Regions from separate parts of the Neobacillus sp. NPDC093127 genome, predicted to be linked through region 1. Evidence: riboswitches for the same ligand, from Rfam matches in the RefSeq annotation. Region 1 holds a riboswitch; the other holds the start of a gene.

Region 1 (3,413 bases):
AGATTATCGGACGCTTCTCGAATTCTTATATTGTTGACGAAGTGACAAGAGTAGCGCGCTCGCCAATCCGCAAGCTTGGACCAAACGATCGCCTCGTTAGTCCCGCAAGACAATACCAGGAGATCGTCGGAAAGAACCCTGAATATCTATTAAAAGGGATTGCCGCAGCTCTCATGTACGATTTTCAAGGGGATGAAGAAGCAGTCCAAGTTCAGGCGGCCATCAATGAACACGGATTAAAAGCAGCAATTGAGAAGCTGACACAACTCGACGGAACTTCCTCTTTAGTCAAAGGGATTATTGAGCAATACCATCAATTATAGGGACAAGGGGCTAGGCGCCTTGTCCCTATTTTATTTTGAATGCAACGGCAATTGGAGAAAACTGAAAAGATTAGTATAATGGAATTGTTTACTTAAGGATAAATTTAGAGTGATTTTTACTTAACGAAAGGGTTTTTCCCATTTGGGACAAGAAGCCTGTCCCTAGTCCCATAAAAAAATTTTTTATGAGGTGATGTATGAAAAAGCAATGGAACCTAATAGTTGTCCTACTTTTGATCTTAATTATTGCGGTTTTCTCAGTTATTAATGTTGAACCTGTAACGGTTAATTACTTATTTGGAAAAGCGGAATGGCCATTGATCCTCGTCATCATTGGGTCAGTCCTATTGGGAGCATTATTAGCTGGTTTAATTGGTATGATGAAAATTTATCAACTTCAAAGGACTTTGAAAAAGTCTGCAGTAAAAACAGATGACCAATAACTCCTAACTCAAAATCATTCCCTCATTGCATTAAAGCAATGGGGGAATGATTTTTTTCATTTATTTAGAATCTCTATAAGAGGCCTTATTCTATGAAAAATGTCGAGCGGGTTTCGACATTATCTTTATCAATTTCCCGGGAAAAAGCCAAACGGCAGAAGGAGTTAGTCATGATTCAATCAAACGTTTAGTTAATACGGAAATAGAGGAATTCCTGTCGAAACGTGTATTATGAGTGGCAGAAACTTATTTTTCGCCACGGATTGCGGTTAAAGAAATAAGAAGAATCCTATTTTCGACGATATATTTACTGCTTTTTAGGTGTAAACCCTCTATTTATAAGCACTAGGTCCGATTTCAATCAAACGATTGATTAATTTTAATAAAACCAATCAATCGTTTGATTGAAAATGCAGTATTCCTTGAAATACTGGGATTCTCATCAAAAAACTACTAAGAGATTTGTTGAAATATAGAGGGTGTCATTAGGGGGTGTCAGGCACCGCTCATGGACATTTGTACGCCCACGGTGGACAGTTGGTTTGACTTTTTACTTCCATAATTACAGCAGTTATAATCATATTACGAATTCCGCTAATTATAAGGTTAATCATTTAGTGTGAATTTTAATTCTAACAGTGCTATAATATGTGATAAATATGAATAGTCCTTCGGGGTCGGGTGAAAGTCCCAATCGACGGTGATGAAGAAATTCTAAGCCCGTGAGCCTTTTTTAAAGGCAGGATTTGGTGTGAATCCAAAGCCGACAGTATAGTCTGGATGGGAGAAGGACGGATGAGCAGGCTTTATTTCCTTATGAAGAAAAACACACTTCAAAAGGTTTATTTGGCGATGCTTACAACAAGAAAACTCCTAACCACCCCGTAGAGATAATCTATGGGGTTTTATATTTTATAAAACCAAAACAAAATTTCATATGCAATGTCCTTCGGGGTCGGGTGAAAGTCCCAATCGACGGTGATGAAGAAATTCTAAGCCCGTGAGCCTTTTCATAAAGGCAGGATTTGGTGTGAATCCAAAGCCGACAGTATAGTCTGGATGGGAGAAGGATGTATGAGCAATGGTATTAAGCTTTTGAAGAAAAAATAACCTTCAGTAGGCTTATTTAGTGCTGCCATTATTACATACTCTCCTCCTAAACTCCTTAGTGACTTATTCTAAGGGGTTTTATTTTTGTGAAAAACCGTGATTGGAGGGGGATCAAGATGACGGATGAGTTTTATATGGATTTTGCCTTGAAATTAGCGCAAGCTGCTGAAGGACAAACTACACCGAATCCTGTTGTGGGTGCTGTGATAGTGAAAGATGGAGAAATTATTGGATTCGGTGCTCATTTGAAGGCAGGTTGCCCGCATGCAGAGGTCCATGCACTACAAATGGCAGGAAATCGGGCAAAAGGAAGTACTGTTTATGTGACGCTCGAACCATGCAGTCATTACGGGAAAACACCACCATGTGCGATGGCTCTGATAGAATTCGGTGTGCATCGTGTGGTCATTGCCTCAATGGATCCCAATCCGTTAGTCGCAGGCAAAGGCATTGCCCTTATGAGAGACGCTGGGATTGAAGTGAAAACAGGTGTTTTGAAAGAGCGGGCTGATGCGTTAAATGAGGCATTCTTTCATTTTATTCAACAAAATAAACCTTTTGTGACATTGAAACAGGCCATTACGCTGGACGGTAATATATCGGCACAAACTGGTTTTTGTGAACAAATTACTGGCAGCGAAGTACAACAAGATGTACACAATGATAGAGAGAAATATGATGCGATTTTAGTCGGGATTGGGACCGTTTTAGCGGATAATCCAAGTCTAACCAATCGGCTTGGCAAGACGAAAAAACAACCGATTCGAATCATTTTAGATACGCATTTAACGATGCCGTACGATAAAAAGGTCATCACGGATGGGCAGTCGCCAACATGGATTTTTACCGGGTCGGAAGCAGCGCCTGAGAAGATGGCTAGTTTTCAACAGCCCCATGTAGAAATCATACAACTTTCACAGCCAACCATCGACATTACCGAGTTGCTAACGGAGCTTGGAAAACGTCAGGTGATGAAACTATATGTAGAAGGCGGCAAAACCGTCAATGCAAGCTTTTTGAAATCAAGGTATGTAAACCAACTGATAACCTATGTTGCCCCGAAAATTGTCGGCGGGAATCAGGCAGTACCCATGTTTGCAGATTTAGATGTCCGGCAAATGACAGACGCTTTCGAATTGAAATTTCAACATGTAGAAATGATTGGCGAGGATCTGAAAATAACGTCGGTACTGAAATGAGGTTAATTTATGTTTACAGGAATTGTAGAAGATTTAGGTAAGGTCAAAGCGATGAAAAGCGGGTCTCATAGCATGCAGTTAACGTTAGAATCCCAAAAAATTGTAGAAGACATTCATTTGGGCGACAGTATCGCCGTAAATGGCGTCTGCTTAACTGTCACCTCCTTTTCAACCAACGCGTTTACGGTTGATGTCATGCCGGAAACGGTGAAGGCAACCAATATCCAGTCATTGCAAATTGGCCATGTGGTCAACTTGGAACGGGCGATGCCGGCAAATGGCCGATTTGGCGGTCACTTCGTTTCGGGGCATGTGGATGGAACGGGCGTCATTTTACG
Region 2 (3,413 bases), on a different contig from region 1:
AGGCGCTGCTGTTAACAGCTAAACAATTCGGCTTGGAAAAAGTAGTTGTCAAGGATTCACGATTAACACATCTTGGACCATTTGATTTAACAAAGGAGACCAAGGTGCCAGTAGCTCCAAACCTCCGTGATATTCATTAGAATTTTAAAATCAACCGAGATAGGTTGATTTTTTTTTGCATAAAATTGAAGAGTACTCCAAATTATAACAAGTATGCTCTAGTCCTGCTCCTCAAATCCATATGTTCTAAACCTGAATAAACCAACATATGGTGTGGGAGTGGGGACAAGTTATAAGGAGGAAAATGAAAAATGCGTGACTACATAAAAAGGTTTTTGATTGCCATCATTATGGCACTTTGTATCAGTTTATTGTTCTTAGGCGGCAAACATTCGGAGGCTGCGGGTAGGCTCGAGACAAAAGAAATGAAGGATCGCTGGATTTGGCCGGCAGACGGTGTAATATCGGATACATTTGGAACGAGGCAGGGAAAACATAAAGGAATCGATATAGCCGGGAAAATCGATACTCCGGTGCTGGCTGTTGACGGTGGAGAAGTAGTGAAAGCCTATTATTCTAATACATACGGGAATGTGGTATTTATTAAACATCCAAGTCATTTGGTAACCGTTTATGCCCACTTAAATAAACGGACTGTAATACCTGGCCAAACGGTAAAAAAAGGTGAAGTCATCGGGAAAATGGGGAGAACCGGAGTAGCCACCGGAACCCATCTCCATTTTGAGACCCATCAAATGGAATGGAGATATGATAAGAGATATGCAATGGATCCGGAAAGTCTTCTTGGAAAAGCGGACGTCGGCGAAGCTGTACAGGGTGGAATTGCAAGCATTGTTGAAAACGTTTTAGCGGCAAGTTCCAACTTCCATCCGGAAGTTGAGGGCAAATCACAATCAAGTATTTCATCAAAGGCTGCCACCTACATCGTCAAACAAGGCGATACCTTGTACTCCATTGCAAAAAAACAAAAGATTACCATAACGAAAATAAAAGAAATAAACCACCTTACTTCTGATCTTATTAGACCGACACAAGTATTGGTTATTCAATGATTTATCAGATGACCCGTGGACAAATATGTCCACGGGTTTTGTCGCGGAATTGTTGAAAAACAAGCCAAAAAGAGAAACCTGAAATCTTTCGCTTAACAAAATGACGTTTCTCCAGTATAATAAACATGTAATTTAATATCGATCTATCTTCGGGGCAGGGTGAAATTCCCGATCGGCGGTATTGAGTAGCTAATACTCTAAGCCCGCGAGCCTTTTTTGGCAGGATTTGGTGAGATTCCAAAGCCGACAGTATAGTCTGGATGGGAGAAGATGGAGGTTCTGCAGACGTTCAAAAAATATTTATTGGTGAACGTTTATTAAGCATGCCTTCGTAAATCTCCCTCAAGAATAAATCTTGAGGGTATTTTTTTTACAAGGGTATCTGAATTGCTGAACCTCTCTTCCTTAAGCGATGGATCAAAAAAGGAGAGAGGAAAATGAAGAACACAAAGAACACAAAGGTAAAAACGATGGTGACAATAGGAATGCTTAGCAGTATCGCCTATCTTTTAATGCTATTAAATTTTCCATTGCCGCCATTCCAAGGTTTCTTATTAATCGATTTCAGCGATATCCCCGCATTGATTGCAACGTTACTCTTTGGACCGATTGCAGGAATATTAGTTGAGTTTTTCAAAAATGTTCTAAATTATATTGCGGCCGGGAGTCAAACAGGGATTCCAGTAGGCCATATTGCTAATTTTCTGGCGGGTATTCTGTTTATCTTACCGACATATTATGTATACAATAAAATAAAGACGAGGAAGGGCATGACACTTGCGTTAATACTTGGCACGACCACAATGGCGGTTATGATGAGTGTATTAAATTATCTGTTTATACTCCCAGCCTATACGGCCCTCTTAGATTTTCCTGACATGCGTAACTATGTGGTACCTGGAATCCTGCCGTTCAATATCATAAAAGGAGTTATCATGTCTTTCGTCTTTATGTTGCTGTTCACCCGGATGCAGGCGTGGATTAATAAATTTTCAACTATAAAAAGTGCATAGTAAATGAAAGGCATTCAGGATTCCTCCTGTTTGCCTTTTTTTTAATAAAAATGCTGTGTTAAAAGTGAATGTTGATTTCCGTTCCAGGCGCTTCGCGTTCCGCGGGGCGGGCGGTGAGCCTCCTCGGCGCTAAAGCGCCTGCGGGGTCTCACCTGTCCCGCTGCTCCCGCAGGAGTCTCGCGCCTGTAACGAAGATCAACATAGTTATCAATATCAACAATATTCTTTAACACAGCCAATAAAAAAACCCCCTCCTAAAAAGGCGGGGGCTAGTAGCTTAATAATACATTCTTAACAAAATATTATTCGAATTTAGTTGGATTGCCATCAAATGATTCGTCAGCAACTTTGATTGAATCAGTTGGGCAGCCTTCAAAAGCATCCATCATATCATCGATTAACACATCTGGAATTTCAACGATACCTTCATTATCGTCAAGAGTTACAAATGCAATGCCTTCATCATCATAATCATAAATATCTGGTGCTGCAGCGCCACATGCCCCACAAGCGATGCAAGTTTCCTTGTCCACAATTGTATACTTTGCCATGAAAAAAAACCTCCCAGTAATATAACAAAATTATTCTTCCTCGGTTTCCATTGTGAAAATGGAAACGCATTACTCATATCTATTGTAAAACTGTATGAGCAACTTTTCAATAGAAAAATGCTTTTAAATACTATTGTTTGTTTAATTGAATTTAATAAACTTCCACAATTTCGGACAACAAGAATCATCATTTCATGGTAGAATAAAATAAGAAAAAAAGGACATTTTGTCGAGATTATTCGAAAAAAGTGTGGGAGGAGGAGCTTGGGTGGCGAAATTAGCATCAATAATTCTGTACTGTTTAACACAATTAAACGGAGAAAGGACGATATATTCCATCTTTCACCTTTTGAACGGAAAAAAATCATCTCAAACCATCCAAGATGCCCACTTATTTTCTTTGAAAAACTTTTTTGGAGTATACGAATCCCTATCAAGAGAATCCTTCGAAGACATAATTCAATGGGTGCAAGAAAGCGGGTGGATCTATAATGATGGTGAGCAGCGATTCCTTCTTACGCCCGCTGGCAAGTCTTTTTTAGGAAGCCATCCAATACCCGAATATTTAAATGGCTGGGAGTATCACCCACTCACAACGCTGTTTTGGGAAAGGCTGAGTTTATTTATTCAGGTCACTTCGAATCTTGTTTTCCAAGAAACAAGATACATACCTATCCAAAAAAATAAGCAGGTTCATCAATGGCTGAAATCTGTATTAAAAGAAATAAAAGTACCAAGGAAGGAAATTGGGACAATTGTTTATTCCGAGCTCGTCG

The links. Region 1 has a riboswitch for FMN ahead of ribD (bifunctional diaminohydroxyphosphoribosylaminopyrimidine deaminase/5-amino-6-(5-phosphoribosylamino)uracil reductase RibD). Riboswitches for the same ligand answer to the same signal wherever they lie in the genome.
Region 2: linked by a shared signal. The riboswitch ahead of ACIQCO_RS14215 (ECF transporter S component) and the one ahead of ribD (bifunctional diaminohydroxyphosphoribosylaminopyrimidine deaminase/5-amino-6-(5-phosphoribosylamino)uracil reductase RibD) in region 1 are both predicted to bind FMN.

Annotation. Positions count from the first base shown of each region.
Region 1 covers NZ_JBIVOP010000015.1:85,461-88,873, reverse strand. The annotation lists gene ACIQCO_RS19620 (mannitol-1-phosphate 5-dehydrogenase) at 1-323, shown strand, start outside; gene ACIQCO_RS19615 (LapA family protein) at 521-766, shown strand; FMN riboswitch at 1,430-1,562, shown strand; FMN riboswitch at 1,708-1,841, shown strand; gene ribD (bifunctional diaminohydroxyphosphoribosylaminopyrimidine deaminase/5-amino-6-(5-phosphoribosylamino)uracil reductase RibD) at 1,993-3,075, shown strand; gene ribE (riboflavin synthase) at 3,085-3,413, shown strand, end outside.
Region 2 covers NZ_JBIVOP010000009.1:110,753-114,165, forward strand. The annotation lists gene ACIQCO_RS14205 (negative regulator of sigma-X activity) at 1-140, shown strand, start outside; gene ACIQCO_RS14210 (peptidoglycan DD-metalloendopeptidase family protein) at 312-1,073, shown strand; FMN riboswitch at 1,215-1,349, shown strand; gene ACIQCO_RS14215 (ECF transporter S component) at 1,511-2,086, shown strand; gene ACIQCO_RS14220 (ferredoxin) at 2,389-2,637, opposite strand; gene ACIQCO_RS14225 (YpbB family protein) at 2,906-3,413, shown strand, end outside.